Regions from separate parts of the Streptomyces sp. HUAS TT7 genome, predicted to be linked through region 2. Evidence: riboswitches for the same ligand, from Rfam matches in the RefSeq annotation. Region 2 holds a riboswitch; each other region holds the start of a gene.
What was found. A riboswitch is a leader RNA that binds a small molecule or an ion and turns the genes downstream of it on or off. The one in region 2 is predicted to bind cobalamin.

Region 1: linked by a shared signal. The riboswitch ahead of ACSHXC_RS13185 (ribonucleoside-diphosphate reductase subunit alpha) and the one ahead of ACSHXC_RS29745 (cobalamin biosynthesis protein) in region 2 are both predicted to bind cobalamin.
Region 3: linked by a shared signal. The riboswitch ahead of ACSHXC_RS27900 (HoxN/HupN/NixA family nickel/cobalt transporter) and the one ahead of ACSHXC_RS29745 (cobalamin biosynthesis protein) in region 2 are both predicted to bind cobalamin.

The regions. Positions count from the first base shown of each region.
Region 1 covers NZ_CP196175.1:2,974,016-2,980,150, reverse strand. The annotation lists gene def (peptide deformylase) at 59-691, shown strand; gene ACSHXC_RS13190 (ribonucleotide-diphosphate reductase subunit beta) at 813-1,829, opposite strand; gene ACSHXC_RS13185 (ribonucleoside-diphosphate reductase subunit alpha) at 1,829-4,204, opposite strand; cobalamin riboswitch at 4,331-4,459, opposite strand; gene ACSHXC_RS13180 (Uma2 family endonuclease) at 4,596-5,180, shown strand; gene mctP (monocarboxylate uptake permease MctP) at 5,251-6,135, opposite strand, start outside.
Region 2 covers NZ_CP196175.1:6,613,055-6,619,189, reverse strand. The annotation lists gene ACSHXC_RS29765 (class II aldolase/adducin family protein) at 1-443, opposite strand, end outside; gene ACSHXC_RS29760 (lysozyme) at 555-1,334, shown strand; gene ACSHXC_RS29755 (anion permease) at 1,465-2,733, shown strand; gene ACSHXC_RS29750 (hypothetical protein) at 2,766-2,987, shown strand; cobalamin riboswitch at 3,089-3,227, shown strand; gene ACSHXC_RS29745 (cobalamin biosynthesis protein) at 3,326-4,282, shown strand; gene ACSHXC_RS29740 (cobyric acid synthase) at 4,264-5,832, shown strand; gene ACSHXC_RS29735 (putative cobaltochelatase) at 5,885-6,135, shown strand, end outside.
Region 3 covers NZ_CP196175.1:6,197,797-6,203,931, forward strand. The annotation lists gene ACSHXC_RS27880 (hypothetical protein) at 1-884, opposite strand, end outside; gene ACSHXC_RS27885 (Gfo/Idh/MocA family protein) at 1,064-1,969, shown strand; gene ACSHXC_RS27890 (arsenate reductase family protein) at 2,177-2,536, opposite strand; gene ACSHXC_RS27895 (hypothetical protein) at 2,655-2,936, shown strand; cobalamin riboswitch at 3,129-3,326, shown strand; gene ACSHXC_RS27900 (HoxN/HupN/NixA family nickel/cobalt transporter) at 3,356-4,468, shown strand; gene ACSHXC_RS27905 (ABC transporter ATP-binding protein) at 4,501-6,135, opposite strand, start outside.

The DNA of each region.
Region 1 (6,135 bases), 3.6 Mb from region 2:
CCCTGGCCTTAGGCTGTATGGGATCGGAATCGGGTTTTCAGGAAGGCTTACGGCGGACATGGCGCAGCAGGAGACGGACCAGCAGGTCGAGAACGACGGGTTCGTCGTGGACACGGAGGACTGCGAGGCGCGCGAGCTGGCCTACCGCGAGCGCGGCACCGCCCGCCCGATCACGGTCGTCGGCAACCCCGTGCTCCACAAGGAGTGCAAGGACGTCACCGAGTTCGACGGCGAGCTGGCGGGGCTCATCGACGACATGTTCGCCAGCCAGAAGGCGGCCGAGGGCGTGGGCCTGGCCGCCAACCAGATCGGTGTGGACCTCAAGGTCTTCGTCTACGACTGCATGGACGACGAGGGCGTCCGGCACGTCGGCGTCGTCTGCAACCCGGTCCTCGAAGAGCTGCCGTCCGAGCTGCGCGTCCTGGACGAGTCCAACGAGGGCTGCCTGTCCGTGCCGACCGCGTACGCCGAACTCGCCCGCCCGGACTACGCGGTGGTCACCGGCCAGGACGCCGAGGGCAACCCGGTCAAGGTGCGCGGCACCGGCTACTTCGCGCGCTGCCTCCAGCACGAGACGGACCACCTGTACGGGTACCTGTACATCGACCGCCTCTCCAAGCGCGACCGCAAGGACGCGCTGCGTCAGATGGCGGAGAACAGCCCGCGCTACGAGGTCGTCCCGAACGACTGATCCCGCCAGGACGTGAAAGGGGCCTCGCACCTGCATGGTGCGGGGCCCCTTTCACAGTTTGGCTGCGGACCGTCTGTGGTGGCTGGTCGCGCAGTTCCTGGCGCCCCTTGGGCACGCGGACCTAGAAGTCCTCGTCGAAGCCCACCGAGCCCTCGACCGCCACCTGGTAGGCGGACGGGCGGCGCTCGAAGAAGTTCGTCAGCTCCTGGACGCCCTGGAGCTCCATGAAGGAGAACGGGTTCGACGAGCCGTACACCGCCGGGAAGCCGAGCCGGGTCAGGCGCTGGTCGGCGACGCACTCCAGGTACTCGCGCATCGACTCGGTGTTCATGCCCGGCAGGCCGTCACCGCACAGGTCGCGGCCGAACTGGAGCTCGGCGGCGACCGCCTCCTTCAGCATGTCGGTGACCTGCTGTTCCAGCTCGTCGTCGAAGAGGTCCGGCTCTTCCTTGCGGACGGTGTCCACGACCTCGAAGGCGAAGTTCATGTGCATGGTCTCGTCGCGGAACACCCAGTTGGTGCCGGTCGCGAGGCCGTGCAGCAGACCTCGGCTGCGGAACCAGTAGACGTACGCGAAGGCGCCGTAGAAGAACAGGCCCTCGATGCACGCCGCGAAGCAGATCAGGTTCAGCAGGAAACGGCGGCGGTCGGCCTTGGTCTCCAGGCGCTCGATCTTCTCGACCGAGTCCATCCACTTGAAGCAGAACTGCGCCTTCTCGCGGATCGAGGGGATCTCCTCGACCGCGTCGAACGCGGCCGCGCGGTCCTCCGGGTCGGGCAGGTAGGTGTCGAGCAGCGTCAGATAGAACTGGACGTGCACGGCCTCCTCGAAGAGCTGACGGCTCAAGTAGAGCCGCGCTTCAGGGGAGTTGATGTGCTTGTAGAGGGTGAGCACCAGGTTGTTGGAGACGATCGAGTCACCCGTCGCGAAGAACGCGACGAGGCGGCCGATCATGTGCTGCTCGCCCGGCGTCAGCTTCGCGAGGTCGGCGACGTCGGAGTGGAGGTCGACCTCCTCGACGGTCCAGGTGTTCTTGATCGCGTCCCGGTAGCGCTCGTAGAAGTCCGGGTAGCGCATGGGGCGAAGAGTCAGCTCGAAGCCCGGGTCGAGAAGGTTCTTGTGTTCGGTGTTGCTCATTACTGGCAGGCCTCGCAGGACTCGGGGTTTTCGAGCGAGCAGGCGATCGCGTCGGCGTCGGGGGCCGCCTGCTGGACTGGGATGGTGGGGGTGGCCTGGGCGGCGCGGGCGATCTTCGTCGCCGGGCGCGAGCGCAGGTAGTACGTCGTCTTCAGGCCCTGCTTCCAGGCGTACGCGTACATCGACGACAGCTTGCCGATGGTGGGCGTCTCCAGGAACAGGTTCAGGGACTGCGACTGGTCGAGGAACGGGGTGCGGGCGGCGGCCATGTCGATGAGGCCGCGCTGCGGGATCTCCCACGCCGTGCGGTACAGCGCGCGCACTTCGGCCGGGATCCAGCCGAAGTCCTGCACCGAGCCGCTCGCCTCGCGCAGCGCCTCGCGGGACTGGGCGTCCCATACGCCGAGCTTCTTGAGCTCCTCCACCAAGTAGCCGTTGACCTGGAGGAATTCACCGCTCAGCGTCTCGCGCTTGAAGAGGTTGGAGACCTGCGGCTCGATGCACTCGTACACGCCGGCGATGGACGCGATGGTCGCGGTCGGGGCGATCGCGAGGAGCAGCGAGTTGCGCATGCCGACCTTGGCGATACGTTCCCGCAGGGCCGCCCAGCGCTCCGGCCAGGTCAGCTCGACGTCGTAGTGGTCGGGGTGCAGCACGCCGCGCGCGGTGCGGGTCTTGTCCCAGGCCGGCAGCGGGCCGTTGCGCTCGGCGAGGTCGGTGGAGGCCTCGTACGCGGTCAGCATGATCCGCTCGGAGAGCTGGGTGGAGAGGGCCTTCGCCTCGGGGGAGTCGAAGGGCAGGCGCAGCTTGAAGAAGACGTCCTGCAGACCCATCGCGCCCAGGCCCACCGGGCGCCACTTGGCGTTGGAGCGGCCGGCCTGCTCGGTCGGGTAGAAGTTGATGTCGACGACCCGGTCGAGGAAGGTCACGGCGGTGCGGACGGTCGCGTCCAGACGCTCCCAGTCGATGCCGTCGCCCACGACGAACGCGCCGAGGTTGACCGAGCCGAGGTTGCAGACGGCCGTCTCGCCGTCGTCCGTCACCTCCAGGATCTCGGTGCACAGGTTGGAGGAGTGGACCGTGTGGCCCGGCTCGGCCGTCTGGTTGGCGGTGCGGTTGGAGGCGTCCTTGAACGTCATCCAGCCGTTGCCGGTCTGCGCGAGGGTGCGCATCATGCGGCCGTACAGGTCCCGGGCCGGCATGGTCTTCTGGGCGAGCCCGGCGGCCTCTGCCTTGCGGTAGGCGGCGTCGAACTCCTCGCCCCACAGGTCGACGAGCTCGGGCACGTCGGCGGGCGAGAACAGCGACCACTGGGCGTCGGCGTCGACCCGGCGCATGAACTCGTCGGGGATCCAGTGCGCGAGGTTCAGGTTGTGCGTACGGCGCTGGTCCTCACCGGTGTTGTCGCGCAGCTCCAGGAACTCCTCGATGTCGGAGTGCCAGGTCTCCAGGTACACCGCGGCCGCGCCCTTGCGCCGGCCGCCCTGGTTGACCGCGGCCACCGACGCGTCGAGGGTCTTGAGGAACGGGACGATGCCGTTGGAGTGGCCGTTGGTGCCCCGGATCAGCGAACCGCGGCCGCGGATGCGGGAGTACGAGAGACCGATGCCGCCGGCGTGCTTCGAGAGCCGGGCGACCTGGTGGTAGCGGTCGTAGATCGAGTCGAGCTCGTCCAGCGGCGAGTCGAGCAGGTAGCAGGACGACATCTGGGGGTGCCGGGTGCCGGAGTTGAAGAGCGTGGGGGAGGACGGCAGGTAGTCCAGGCGGCTCATCAGGCCGTACAGGGACGCCACTTCGTCCAGGGCGCGGACCGACTCGTCCTCGGCGAGGCCGGACGCCACGCGCAGCATGAAGTGCTGGGGGGTCTCGACGACCTTGCGGGTGATCGGGTGGCGCAGCAGGTAGCGGGAGTAGAGGGTGCGCAGGCCGAAGTAGCCGAAGCGGTCGTCGGCGCCGTCGGCGAGGGCCGCGTCCACCAGCGCGTCGAGGCGGGCGGTGTGGGCGTCGACGAACTCGGCGGTGCGGTCGGCGATCAGGCCCTCGCGGTGGCCGACCGCGACCGAGGCGGAGAACGACACCGCGCCCTGGGTCGCGGCCTCTTCGGCGATGGTGATGGTCAGGAGCCGGGCGGCGAGGCGGGAGTACGCCGGGTCCTCGGAGATGAGCCCCGCGGCCGCCTCGGTGGCCAGCTCGCGCAGCTCGGCCTCGTCGGAACGGGCGTTGCGGCCCCGCAGCGCGGCGGCGGCGACCCGGCCGGGGTCGGTGTCCGCGAGGTCGGCGGTGAGATCGGTCAGGGTCCGCAGCAGCGCGGTCCCCGGGGCATCCGCCAACTCTTCGGTGATCGCTGAAGCGGGATCCGCAGGGGCGATGGTCACGTGGGGGCACTCCCTCGCTCGGCACGGGGCCCTTCGGAGGAGGCGTCGGCGCGCGTCGGGGCAGCCCTGAGCGCGTCGTCCACCGGCCCAACCGCGAGGCCCGGACGTCTGGCATCCGGTTCGGTCGACCCGGACGCGCCATCGGCAGGTCCTCGGACTCGACCGGCACAAAGACGTACAGGTCATACCGTTGCGGGACAGTTCCGGATTCGAACCGGATTCCCCTGCGGCGACAGCGAGGACGAGCATACATGTGGGGGGCGCTGTCAGCGGCACCCCCCACATGTTGTGTCGTTGTGTTCGTGAGGGGGGGGCAACGGATGGAAGCCGGGCAAGTGTCAGCGGCCTCCGCTATCGTCGATGACAGACCGTCGAGGAAGGGGAGTGAGGCATGGTCGTCATGACTTACCGGGCCCAGATGCAGACCGAAGACTTCGAGACCCTCGCGCGCATAGGTGCCCGCGAGATCGAGGGGCTGCGGCTTGAATTCATTGACGGGAAGCTGGGGGTCAAGGCCGTGCCGGACGGGGACCACGACCGAATCGTTCTGTGGCTGGCTCGCATCTGTATGCAGCATCGGCCTGAGCTGTGGCTTCACGTCGAGCGGGGGTTGGCAGTTCAGGAATACCGTTCGGGTCGCGCGCGCCCGGACGCGTCCATGGCTCCGGACGACGCGTTTGTGGGGCAGGGGGAGTGGGCTGATCCGGCACCCGTCCTCATGGTTGTCGAGGTCACCTCGTACGACGCCGACACGGACGCGCGTGATCGAAACGAGAAGCCGCGCGCCTACGCAGAGACCGGAATCCCTGTGTACCTCCTCATCGACCGGGAGCGCTGCGAGGTCACCGTCCGCAGCGAGCCTGACGGCATGCGTTACGAGAGCATCCGCACCGTGCCCTTCGGTAAGGACATCGAGCTGCCCGAGCCCGTGGGCATCACCCTCCAGACCGAGCAGCTCAAGGACTGGGTGCGCTGAGCACCGCACGCAAAAGGGCCGCCGCATCCCTCTTGGATGTGGCGGCCCTTCCGCGTAGCAACGGGCAGACTCAGTGCGCCGAGCCCGCCGTCGCCGGGGGGAGTTCCGTGGCCACGCCCGGGTCGCCGGCGTCCGCCGTGTAGTCGGCGGGGGAGGTCTCGTCGATGCCGTCGGGGGCCTTCAGGGCGCGCAGGACGACGGTGAGGACCACCGTCACCACCACGTTCAGGACGAACGCGGTGAGGCCGATGTAGCCGATCTCGCCGATGCCCGGGATCTCCTTCGAGGAGCCGCCGAAGTGCTTCTGGGTGGGCGAGGCCACTCCGTACGCGGCTAGGGTGCCGTAGACCATGCCGACCGCCCAGCCCGCGAGCAGCGCCCAGCGGTGGAACCAGCGGGTGAACAGGCCGCCGACCAGGGCCGGGAAGGTCTGCAGGATCCAGATGCCGCCCAGGAGCTGGAAGTTGATGGCGACCGTCTTGTCCATGGTCAGGACGAAGACCAGCGCGCCGACCTTCACCACCAGCGAGACCAGCTTGGAGACCTTGGCCTCCTGCGCGGGCGTCGCGTCCGGCTTGAGGAAGTCCTTGTAGATGTTGCGGGTGAAAAGGTTCGCGGCCGCGATCGACATGATCGCCGCCGGGACCAGCGCGCCGATGCCGATCGCCGCGAAGGCGACGCCCGCGAACCAGTCCGGGAACATGTCCTCGAAGAGCTGGGGGATCGCCAGCTGGCCGTTCTTGACCTTGACCCCGGCCGCGATCGCCATGAAGCCGAGCAGCGCGAGCAGGCCCAGCATCAGCGAGTACAGCGGCAGGATCGTGGTGTTGCGGCGGATCACGTTGCGGCTGCGCGAGGACAGCGTCGCGGTGATCGAGTGCGGGTACATGAACAGCGCGAGCGCCGAGCCGAGCGCGAGCGTCGCGTACGTCCACTGGCTCGACTCGCCGGGCGC
Region 2 (6,135 bases):
AGGGCGCGCAGCATGTTCTCGGCCAACTCCTCGCTGCCGTACAGGGCGTACGGGGCGACCCGGACCGGGCCGCCGAGCGCGGCCGCCATGTAGTGGACCAGGGGCAGTTCGGTGACCAGGGTGGACACGGCCGTGGCGTGCACGGCGTGGGTGTGGACGACGGCCCGCGCCTCGGTGTTCCGGTACACCGCGAGGTGCATCGGGATCTCGCTGGTGGGCCGGAGCGTGCCCATGACCTGGCGGCCTTCGAGGTCGACGGCGACGGTGTCGGCGGGGCCGAGCCGGTCGTAGGGAACGCCGGTCGGGGTGACCAGGACCAGCTCGCCCACGCGTACCGACACATTGCCCGAGGTGCCGACGACCAGCCCTTGTGCGGCGGTCCTGCACGCCGTGTCGATCAGTTCGGCCCATGCCGCGGCGGTCGCCGCCTCGTCGTCGCTCATGCGGCCGATCCTGCCAGGGCCGAGCGGCCGGGATACGGGAGTTCGGTGGTGATCTTCAACTAGCCTCTGGGTGCTTTGTTCCGTACATCATCGGAATTCTGGGGGGACATCATGGCTCGCGACCACAACCCTCTCCCGCGCCGGGCCCGGGTGCGCGGCGCGCTCACGGGGTTCCTGGCCGCGCTGGCGCTGGGCTGTGTGGCGCTCGCGGCGCTGCCCGGCGCCTCCGCCGCGGACAAGCCGCTCGGCCACGACGTCTCCTCGCACCAGAAGAACGTCGACTGGGGCTCGGCGAAGGACCTGGGCGCCTCGTTCGTCTATGTGAAGGCGACCGAGGCGACGTCGTACCGCAATCCCTACTTCGGGCAGCAGTACGACGGCGCCCGGCAGGCGGGTCTGGTGCGCGGGGCCTATCACTTCGCGGTGCCCGACCAGGCGTCCGGCCGGGCGCAGGCCGACTTCTTCGTGCGCCACGGCGGCGACTGGTCGGACGACGGCTGGACGCTGCCGCCCGCGGTCGACCTGGAGCACAACCCGTACGGCAAGGACGCCAAGGACGGCAGCGGCGGCAAGTGCTACGGGCTGAGTCCGGCCGCGATGACCTCCTGGATCGCGGAGTTCAGCGACGAGGTGCAGCTGCTCACCGGCCGCCGCCCGGTGATCTACACGACCGCGGGCTGGTGGAACGACTGCACCGGCCACAACCGGGCCTTCGCCGCGCACCACGCCCTGTGGCTGGCCCGGTACGCCGACACGCCGGGCCCGCTGCCGGCGGGCTGGTCGTACTGGACGTTCTGGCAGTTCCAGAACGGGAGCGGAAGCCTGCCGGGTGACCAGAATCTCTTCAATGGGTCCTTCGGGCAGTTGAAGCGGTTCGCGGCGGGCCGCTGAACGGCTCCAGCCGGCCAACCGGAAGCGAGAAGTGGCCACAGGCACCGACACGCCCGCCCCAGTTCACCTTCCGTTCACTCAGGTTACTTACGTTCGTCCAGCCACTGACGTCGAACGATTGCCTGGGTAAATGGAACACATCACGCTGCTGCTCGCGATTGTGGTCGTGACAGCTCTCGTGTTCGATTTCACGAACGGTTTCCATGACACCGCCAACGCGATGGCCACCACCATCTCGACCGGCGCCCTGAAGCCCAAGACGGCGGTCGCCATGTCCGCCGCGCTCAATCTGGTCGGCGCGTTCCTGTCGGTGGAGGTCGCCAAGACGATCTCCGGCGGGATCATCGACGAAAAAGGCATCAGAACCGAGGTCATCTTCGCGGCCCTGGTCGGTGCCATCCTCTGGAACCTGCTGACCTGGCTGCTCGGTCTGCCCTCCAGCTCCTCGCACGCCCTGTTCGGCGGCCTCATCGGCGCCGCGGTCATGTCGGCCGGATGGTCCTCGGTCAACGGCTCGACCGTGGTCACCAAGGTGCTGCTCCCCGCCGTCGCCGCGCCGATCGTCGCGGGCATCGCCGCGATGCTGGCCACCCGGCTGACGTACCGGCTCAACCGGAACACCGACGAGAAGGCCACCGCCAAGGGCTACCGCGCGGGCCAGATCGCCTCGGCCGGCCTCGTCTCGCTCGCCCACGGCACCAACGACGCCCAGAAGACGATGGGCATCATCACCCTCGCCCTGGTCACCGGCGGTGTGCTGCACCCGGGCGCGAACCCCCCGCTGTGGGTCATCGTCTCGGCCGGTCTGGCCATCGCGATGGGCACCTACCTCGGCGGCTGGCGCATCATCCGCACCATGGGCAAGGGCCTGACCGAGCTGCGCCCGCCGCAGGGCTTCGCCGCCCAGACCGGTGCCGCCACCGTCATCCTGGCCTCCTCGCACATCGGCTTCTCGCTCTCCACCACCCAGGTCTGCTCGGGCTCCGTCATGGGCGCGGGCATCGGCCGCAAGGGCGGCGTGGTCCGCTGGTCCACCGCCTCCCGGATGGCCGTCGCCTGGGTTCTGACGCTGCCGGCCGCCGGACTCGTCGGCGCGGGCGCGGAGTTCCTCACCAAGCAGGGCACCTGGGGCATCGTCGCCGTCGCGATCCTCCTGATCGCCGGTTCGGGCACCATCTGGAAGCTGTCGCGCCGCCAGCCGGTCGACCACCACAACGTCACCGCCGACGAGATCGGCGAGGCCCCCGCGGCCGAGCCCGCCGGTGTCGTCACCACCGCGATCGCCGCGGTCACCCCGCCGCCGACCGCGGCGGCCGCCGCGACCATCGACCTCAAGGCCACGATCCAGGCCCCGGCCCCGGCGGCCCCTGCCGACCCGCCCACCCCGGCGACGGTCTGACCCCGGTTCTCCGGCACAGCTAAGGAATCCTCATGCACATCGACTGGGCAGCTCTCGGCTCCGTCTTCGGCGTCAGCCTCGTGGTGACCGTCGGCCTGGTGGGCCTGTTCACCCTCGGCATCGTCGGCCTCACCAAGCACGAGGCCGCGGCCTCCGGCACCGGCAATGTGGCGCTGGCCCGCACCGGTGCGTACGTCTGCTTCGCGGCCTGCGCGGCGGCCGTCGCGTACGGGATCTATCTGATCGTCGCCTGACCCACGGACATCACCAGAACCGCCCTCCGGTCCGTTCCGGAGGGCGGTTCTGTGTGGCGCCGCGCACTCTCTCGCACCGCAGGTCAACGGCAAGTTGACGGGTGTTCTCGCAGCGTGGTGGACTGCACCGGCCAGCTACGGCGGCAGAAGAGGAAGCCGGTGCGAATCCGGCGCGGTCCCGCCACTGTCACCGGGGAATGATCCCCGCGAGCCAGGAACTCTCACCGCCGGTCACGTCGAACCAGGGCGCGGACACCCTGAGTGAGGACATACCGCCATGCGCGCCTGCCCGTCGAGACATTCCGGCCCCTCCCGCGACGCCCTGACGGGCTGAGCGCATGCGGGCCGATCGCACCTTCGCCTACGGCGCCACGGCCGGACTCATCGGCGACCTCCTGCTCGGCGACCCCCGCCGCGGGCATCCGGTCGCCGCGTTCGGACGCGCGGCCGGCGCCGTCGAACGCGTCCTGTGGCGCGACCACCGCGGCCGGGGCGCACTGCACACTCTGGTGTGCGCGGGCGGCGCCGCGGGCGCTGCCGTCCTTCTTTCCCGCGCCGTACGAGGCCGGCCCGCCGCATCCGTCGCGCTGACCGCCGCCGCCACCTGGACGGTGGTGGGCGGCACCTCGCTCGGCCGCGAGGCGCGGGCGATCGGCGGCGCGCTGGCCGCGGGCGACGTGGAGGTGGCCCGGGAGCGCCTGCCGCACCTGTGCGGGCGCGACCCGCAGTCGCTGGACGCGGACGGCATCGCGCGGGCCGTCGTCGAGTCGGTCGCCGAGAACACCTCGGACGCGGTCGTCGGCGCCCTGGTGTGGGGCGCGCTCGCGGGCGTGCCGGGTCTGGTGGGCTTCCGGGCGGTCAACACGCTGGACGCGATGGTCGGGCACAAGTCGGCCAGATACCGCAGGTACGGCTGGGCCTCGGCGCGCCTGGACGACGTGGCGGGCTGGCCGGGCGCCCGCCTCACCGCCGTCCTCGCGGCGCTGGCGGGCCCGGACGCCAAGGGCGCGGTACGGGCCTGGCGCGCCGATGCCGCCCAGCACCCGAGCCCCAACGCGGGCCCGGTCGAGGCCGCGTTCGCGGGGGCGCTGGGCGTACGGCTCGGCGGCACGCTCTCCTATGCCGGACGCGTCGAGCACCGGCCGGTCCTCAACGGCCCGGGGCGGGCCGTCGAGGTCGCGGACATCGAACGGGCGGTACGGCTCTCGCGCAGGGTGGGCTGGCTGACGCTGGCCGCCTCCGTCGCGACCAGGGCCGCTGTGAGGAAGGGACGTACATGGGTGGCGGGCTGCTGATCGCGGGCACGACCTCGGACGCGGGCAAGAGCGTCGTCACGGCCGGGATCTGCCGCTGGCTGGTGCGCCAGGGCGTCAAGGTCGCGCCCTTCAAGGGCCAGAACATGTCGCTGAACTCGTTCGTCACGCGCGAGGGCGCGGAGATCGGCCGTGCGCAGGCGATGCAGGCGCAGGCGGCGCGCGTGGAGCCGAGCGCGCTCATGAACCCCGTGCTGCTCAAGCCGGGGAGCGACCGCTCCAGCCAGGTCGTGCTCATGGGCAGGCCGGTGGGTGAAATGAGCGCCCGCGGGTTCTTCGGGGCGGCCGGGGGGTCGTCCCTGGGGAAGGCGCTGCACGGGGGACGGCAGCAGACGCTGCTCGGCACCGTCCTGGAGTGCCTGGAGGAGCTTCGGGGCACTTATGACGCCGTGATCTGCGAGGGGGCGGGCAGCCCGGCCGAGATCAATCTGCGGCGTACCGACATCGTCAACATGGGCATCGCGCGGGCCGCGCGGCTGCCCGTCGTCGTGGTCGGCGACATCGACCGGGGCGGCGTGTTCGCCTCGTTCTTCGGGACGACGGCGCTGCTCAGCCCCGAGGACCAGGCGCTGGTCGCCGGCTACGTCGTCAACAAGTTCCGGGGCGATGTGACGCTCCTGGAGCCCGGCATCGAGATGCTGCGCGGCCTCACGGGGCGGCACACCTACGGGATCCTGCCGTACGCCCACGGCCTCGGCATCGACGAGGAGGACGGCCTCAGGGTCTCCCTGCGCGGGGCCGTACGGGAGTCCGTGGTGGCGCCGCCGGTCGGCGAGGACGTGCTGCGGGTCGCCGTCTGTGCCGTTCCGCTGATGTCCAATTTCACCGACGTGGACGCGCTCGCGGCCGAGCCCGGCGTGGTCGTGCGGTTCGTCGACCGGCCCGAGGAGCTCACCGACGCCGACCTCGTGGTGGTACCCGGCACCCGCGGCACGGTCCGCGCCCTGGAGTGGCTGCGCGAGCGCGGCCTCGCGGCGGAACTGGCGCGCAGGGCCGCCGGGGGCCGCCCCGTACTCGGCATCTGCGGCGGGTTCCAGCTGCTCGGCGAGCACATCGAGGACGAGGTCGAGTCGAGGGCGGGCTCGGTCGCCGGTCTCGGGCTGCTTCCGGTACGGGTGCGGTTCGCCGCCGAGAAGACCCTGGCCCGGCCCGTCGGCGAGGCCCTCGGGGAGCCCGTCGAGGGGTACGAGATCCACCACGGGGTGGCCGAGGTCCTGGGCGGGGACACGTTCATCTCTGATGACAATGGACACAGCTTGGACGGATGCCACGTGGGTGCCGTCTGGGGTACGCACTGGCACGGCTCCCTGGAGAGCGACGGGTTCCGGCGCCGGTTCCTCGAACACGTCGCCCGGGCCGCGGGCCGCCGGTTCGTGCCCGCGCCCGACACCTCGTTCGGCGCGCTGCGCGAGGAACAGCTCGACCGGCTCGGCGACCTGATCGAAGAACACGCGGACACCGACGCCCTGTTGCGGCTGATCGAGCAGGGCCCGCCCGCCGGGCTGCCCTTCATCCCGCCGGGGGCGCCATGAGCACCCCCGCGAGCCCGCGGCGTACAGCACTACTCGAAGGAGAGATCGGCACATGAGCACCCGGTATCCGTTCACCGCCGTCGTCGGCATGGACGACCTGCGCCTCGCGCTGCTCCTGAACGCGGTGAGCCCGGCCGTGGGCGGCGTGCTCGTGCGCGGCGAGAAGGGCACGGCGAAGAGCACCGCCGTACGTGCCCTTGCCGATCTGCTGCCCGAGGTAGGGGTCGTGGCGGGCTGCCGCTTCAGCTGCGATCCGGCCGCGCCCGACGCGCAGTGCCCGGACGGGCCGCACGAGAGCAGTCC
Region 3 (6,135 bases), 420 kb from region 2:
ACGCGGCCCCACGTTCCCGCGTGCGGCCCGGCCGCGCGCAGCGCCGAGGCCCGCAGCGCGCCCGTCAGCTCGGCCCGGCGCCGCGCCCGCTCGTCGAGGCCGAGCGAGAGGACGTACAGAGCGAGCCGGGTCAGCGGCATCGTGGCCAGGTCGGCGGGGGCGGCCCCGGCCCGCGCCTGGATGCGCAGCCGCTCCAGGCGGGTGGTACGGGACCCGATCCGCTCCAGGAACACCTCGCGCGGCACCCCGTGCCGGGCCGCGAACCCCTCGGCGACGGTGAACGGCAGCTTGTACAGGGCGGCCTGCTCGTAGTGCGCGCGGCGGTGGGCGTCGAGCAGGGGGTGCTCGTAACGGGGCCGGCGGCCGGGCCGGAACAGGAAGTCCCCCAACTCGCCACCTCCGTAAGGGAGATGGGCATGCCGGGCCGCGGACTTCAGGCCGCCCCGGTACTTCACCGCGTCGAACGCCGGGTCCGGGCGGGCCGCCAGCCAGTCGCGGAAGATCGCGCGGGTGCGCCGGTTGTTGACCTTCGCCGTCCGCAGCGCGCGCAGCAGCCGGTACACCCGCTGCGGCGGGAGCACCGCGAGCCGGGCCGCGATCAGCCGCCCCTCGGTGCGCTTCTCCTCGGGGCTCGCCTCGCCCGCGCTCTCCAGGAGGTGGCGGACGATCAGCGCCGCGTTGTGGTCGTTGATGTCCAGGGCGAGCACGGCGGCGTACACCCTGCGGTGGTTGACCCGCACGTACTCGTGGAGGAAGGCGAGCGAGAGCCGCTGCTCGCCGGCGGCCGAGCGGAATTCGCGCTGCCCGGTGGCGGTCACGGCGGCATTGACGAAGAGCAGTACGTCCTCGGCCGCCACGAGGTCGGCGTAGCTCTCCTGAGCCATGGAGGTCCCCCGTGCGTGAAGTGGAAGCCGGCCGGGGAATGGGGGCGCGAGCAGCGAAATGTTTGCTGTAGAGGCAAGTCCCGGAAGTCGCGCCGGAGTCCCGCGGCCGGCCCCGGAAACGTAACATTCCACCCCCCTCGCCCCGCCACCTGAATTCCGCGCCCGGCAGACTGGTCCCTATGAACCAGACTGCCGGCCCCACCCGCATCGGCCTCCTCGGCACCGGCCCCTGGGCCGTCGCCACGCACGCCCCGGCGCTCGCCGCGCACCCCCGTGTCGACTTCGCGGGCGTGTGGGGGAGGCGCCCCGAGGCGGCGGCCGCGCTCGCGGAGGAGCACGGGGTGGCGGTGTACGAGGACGCCGACGCGCTGTTCGCGGACTGCGACGCCGTCGCCTTCGCGCTGCCGCCGGACGTCCAGGCCCCGCTGGCGATACGGGCCGCACAGGCGGGCTGCCACCTGCTCCTGGACAAGCCGGTCGCGACGAGCGTGGCGGGCGCCCGCGAGCTGGCCGACGCGGCCGGGCGCGCCCGGGTCGCCTCCGTCGTCTTCTTCACGCTGCGGTTCGCGAAGGAGACCGCGGCGTGGGTGGCCCAACAGGCCGCCGTGGACGGCTGGTTCACCGGACGGGCCCAGTGGTACGGGTCGCTGTTCACTCCGGGCGCGGAGCGCGGTCCGTACGCCGCGTCGCCCTGGCGGGGTGAGAAGGGAGCGCTCTGGGACGTGGGCCCGCACGCGCTCGCCGTGCTGACCGGGGTGCTCGGCGAGGTGACCGCGCTGACGGCCGCGGCGGGCCCCGGCGACACCGCGCACCTGATCCTGCGCCACACCTCGGGCGCCTCCAGTACCGCCGACCTGAGCTTCACCGCACCCCCGGCGGCCGCGGGCGTCGAGGTCTCGGTACTGGGCGAGTCGGGCGCGGAGGTGATGCCGGGCTGGGGCGGCGCGCTGGACGCGTTCGCGGGAGCGATCGACGCCCTGCTGGACGCGGCCCGAACCGGGGTGCCGCACCCGTGCGACGTACGGTTCGGGGCACGCATCACGGAGCTGCTGGCGGACGCGGAGGCGCAGTTGGGCAGGGGCTGAGCGGACTTGTGGAAGCCGACTGCGGTACCTGCATCCTGCTAGGGGCGCGGGGCTGTGACATGGTGCGGCTCCGCCGCGATGGGGTCCCCTGTTCATGAGGGAGAAACCGAGAGCTTGGGGGAGCGACCGGCCACAGCCGGTCCGCAGCCGAAAACCGGCACCCCGCGAGGGGGCCGCACCCCGCACGGGAAGCCGCTCCCCGCGAACTCAGCGGGACAGCGCGTCGCGCACGGCCTCGTCGGTGCGGGCAACCACCGCAGACCCGTCGTCCGCCGTGATGATCGGCCGCTGAATCAGCTTGGGGTGCTCGGCGAGCGCGGAAACCCACCGCTCGCGGGAGTCGGCGTCGCGAGGCCAGTCCCCCAGTCCCAGCTCCTTCGCCGCGGCCTCCTGCGTGCGCGTGATGTCCCACGGTTCGAGGCCGAGCCGGTCGAGCACGGCCCGGATCTCGTCGGGCGAGGGCACGTCTTCGAGGTAGCGGCGCACCGTGTACTCGGCGCCCTCAGCGTCCAGCAGGTCCACCGCGCTGCGGCACTTCGAACAGGCCGGGTTGATCCAGATCTCCATGCCCGCCAGGCTACCCGCGGTCCGCCCCCAAAGCCCGGCTGGCCAGGGCCGATTGTCAGTGCCCCCCAGTAAAATTGAGGCAGTAAGTGAGGGTTCCCGACTGCCCAGGAGGATGCCCATGACCGCTGCCGTACTCACCTCGCACGCCCCGAAACAGTTGTCCCTCCAGCCTCTTCACAAGGTGCCGCTTCCCGCCGGGCGTCCGCGCGTGTGGTACGAGTCCCACAACCGGCGTCTGAAGGCCATGCGACTGGCCATCGCCCTGCTCGACACGGGGGTGTACCGGCCGGAGCAGGCGCCGGACCGCAAGATACGCACCGTGGCCGCGCTCATCGGAGTGCACCCGCCGTCGGAGACGACCTGCCGGATGGTGCGTGCGCTGATCTACGACGGGCGCTGAGCCCCGCACCACGGCCCGGTCACGCCTTCGGGAAGCCGCAGGCGTGATCCGGGCCGGCCGTCAACTCCCTACGGCTGCTGCGGGCGGCCGGAGCGGATGCGTGCGCGCATCCTCGCAGGGCCGTGCCCGGGTGGCCCGTGTGATCTTCGATACCGGCACAGGTGTGCAGGTAGGCAGGCAACTCCCCAGCGTCTAGGGTGACCGGGCCGTGGTGTTCGGGAAGACCGGTGCGAAACCGGAGCGGCCCTCGCCACTGTGATCGGGTTCCCCGGGTTCCGGGGAGCCGCCGTCCCCTTGTGACGCCACTGGCCAGGATCCATCTGCCCGGGAAGGCCGGGACGGAGGCACCCGCCCGTCAGCCAGGAGACCGGCCGCGGCATCTCACGAAGTGATCCACGAGGTGCTGGAGCGTGACCCGCATGACCCTGCCCATTCGCACATCCCCCGAGACGGGCGCCGCCGCCGCGCCGTCCTTCCACTGGCGGCGCGAGGACACCGTCCGCACCGCCGTCCTGCTCGCGGTGATAGCCGCCCTCCATGTCGTCGCCTTCGGCGTCCTGTTCCTGCTGGTGGCCCCCGAGCACTACGCGGTCGGCACCAAGACGTACGGCATCGGCCTCGGCATCACCGCGTACACCCTCGGCATGCGGCACGCCTTCGACGCCGACCACATCGCGGCCATCGACAACACCACCCGCAAACTGATGGCCGACGGCAAGCGGCCGGTGTCCGTGGGCTTCTGGTTCGCGCTCGGCCACTCCAGCGTGGTCGTGGTCCTCACGGCCCTGGTGGCGGGCGGCGCCCAGCTCGCGGGCACCCTGATGAACGAGGACTCCACCACCCACCAGGTGATGGGCGTGGTGGGAACCACCGCCTCCGGCTCCTTCCTCTACCTCATCGCGGCCCTCAACCTGGTGGCCCTGTTCGGCATCCTGAAGGTGTTCCGGGCCATGCGGGCGGGTGCGTACGACGAGAAGGAGCTCGAAGCGCACCTGGACTCGCGGGGCTTCATGAACCGCATCCTGGGCCGCTTCACCAGGTCCATCTCGCGGCCCGGCCAGATGTTCCCGCTCGGCTTCCTCTTCGGCCTCGGCTTCGACACCGCGACCGAGGTCACCCTGATGGTGATGGCCGGCACCGGCGCCGCCGCCGGACTGCCCTGGTACGCGATCCTGTGCCTGCCGCTGCTGTTCGCGGCCGGGATGAGCCTCTTCGACACCCTCGACGGCACGTTCATGAACTTCGCCTACCAGTGGGCGTTCTCGAACCCGGTCCGCAAGGTCTACTACAACCTCACCATCACCGGCCTGTCGATCGCGGTGGCCTTCTTCATCGGCACCATCGAACTGGTCGGCGTCCTGCACGAGAAGCTCGACCTCACCGACCCGGTCAGCGGCTGGATCGCCGGCCTCAACCTGGACAACGTCGGCTTCGTCATCGTCGGCCTGTTCGTGGTGGTGTGGGCGGCCGCGCTGGCGTACTGGCGCCTTGGCAAGGTCGAGCAGAAGTGGGCGGCGGGCCCGGGTGCGTGAGGGGCCGGCCTTTTGCATAGGCCCCGGTGCGTTTACGCACCCTCCCGCTGCCCCGGCACTCCTCCCCGGTCGTTCTGGAGCGTCCACAGCTCCTTGAACAGGCCTTCGTCTGCGACGAGTTGGGTGAAGGTGCCCTCCTGGATGACGCGGCCCCGGTCGAGGACGACGATGCGGTCCGCGATGGCGACGTTCGCGAGGCGGTGGGTCACCAGGACCACCGCCCGGTCACGGGCGATCGTGCGCAGGCCGGTGAAGATGCGGTGCTCGGCGCGCGCGTCAAGGGCGCTCGTGGGCTCGTCCATCACGAGCAGCCCGGCCGGGCGGTGGAAGGCCCGCGCGATCGCGATCCGCTGCCACTGCCCGCCGGACAGCTCCACACCCCCGAACCACTCCCGCGCGAGCAGCGTGTCGAGCCCGCTGCGCAGCCCGTCGACGACCTCCGCAGCGCCGGAGTGGGCGGCGGCCCGGCGCACCGACTCGTCGCCCCCGTGCGGCTGCCCCAGCGTGATGTTGTCGCGCGCGGACATCGGCCAGTGCGCGAAGTCCTGCGGCACGACGGCGGTCTGCCGCCACAGGGCCAGCGGATCGCACCGCTCCACCCCGACCCCGTCCCAGGTCACCGCCCCTTCGCTGGGCAGATAAAGGCCGGTGAGCAGCTTGCTGAGGGTGGTCTTGCCGGACCCGTTCTCGCCGACGAGCGCCAGCACCTCGCCCTTGCGCACCTCGACCGTCACCTTCTCCAGGGCGGGCCGCTCGCTGCCGGGATAGCGGTACGTCAGCGACTCGGCCCGTACGACGTCCGGCGCGGGCGGCGCCAGTGTGCCGCGCGCCATCCGGTGCCCGCCGGCCTCCTCGATGAACTCCGCCCAGTCGTCCAGGTACAGCCCGGTCCGGAACAGCCGCGTCCCGTACCCGACGACACCGTGCAGCGAGGAGGCGACCGTGCGCAGCGCGAACACCGCGGTGCCCGCCGACGCCACCGACATCCGCCCCGACCCGAGCAGCCAGGCGAGCGCGCCCCACACCAGGCCCGCCGCGAGCCCGCCCGCCAGGGCGCCGGTCACCGAGTAACGGGCGCCCTGGTGCACGGCCTTGTCGGTCGCCGCGTCTACCCGCCGCCCGATCGCCCGGTACCGGTCGAGCAGGAAGTCCGCCATCGTGCAGGACCGCAGCTGGTCGGCGGTGTCCTTGTCGATCACGAACCAGCGCAGCAGACTCAGCGTGCGCCGCTCGGCGCTCATCGCCCGCGACGCCTCGTAGTGCACCCGCGCGGCCTTCACCCCGGCGATGCCCTGCGGCAGCGCGGCGAGCAGGAGCAGGGGGAGCAGCGCCGGATGAAGGACGGTCACGACCCCGGCCGCCGCGACCAGTGAGGCCACGCACGCCATCAGGTCCTGCGAGTCGGTGAGCAGTTGCTGGGCGACCTCGGCGCCCCGGTCGGCCGCCTCGCGCTTGTCGTTGAACCCGGGCTGGTCGTACGCCGACAACTCGGCCTGTACGGCGGCCCCGAGCATCTGCATCTCGGCCTCGCGGGAGATCCGCGGCGAGAGCCGGCCGGAGATGTTCACCACCACGATCCCGAGCAGCGCCCGCAGCCCGGCCGCCCCGGCCAGCACCGCGATGGACGGCAGCGCATCGCGCAGCCGGTGCGCGATGTCGCCGCTCGC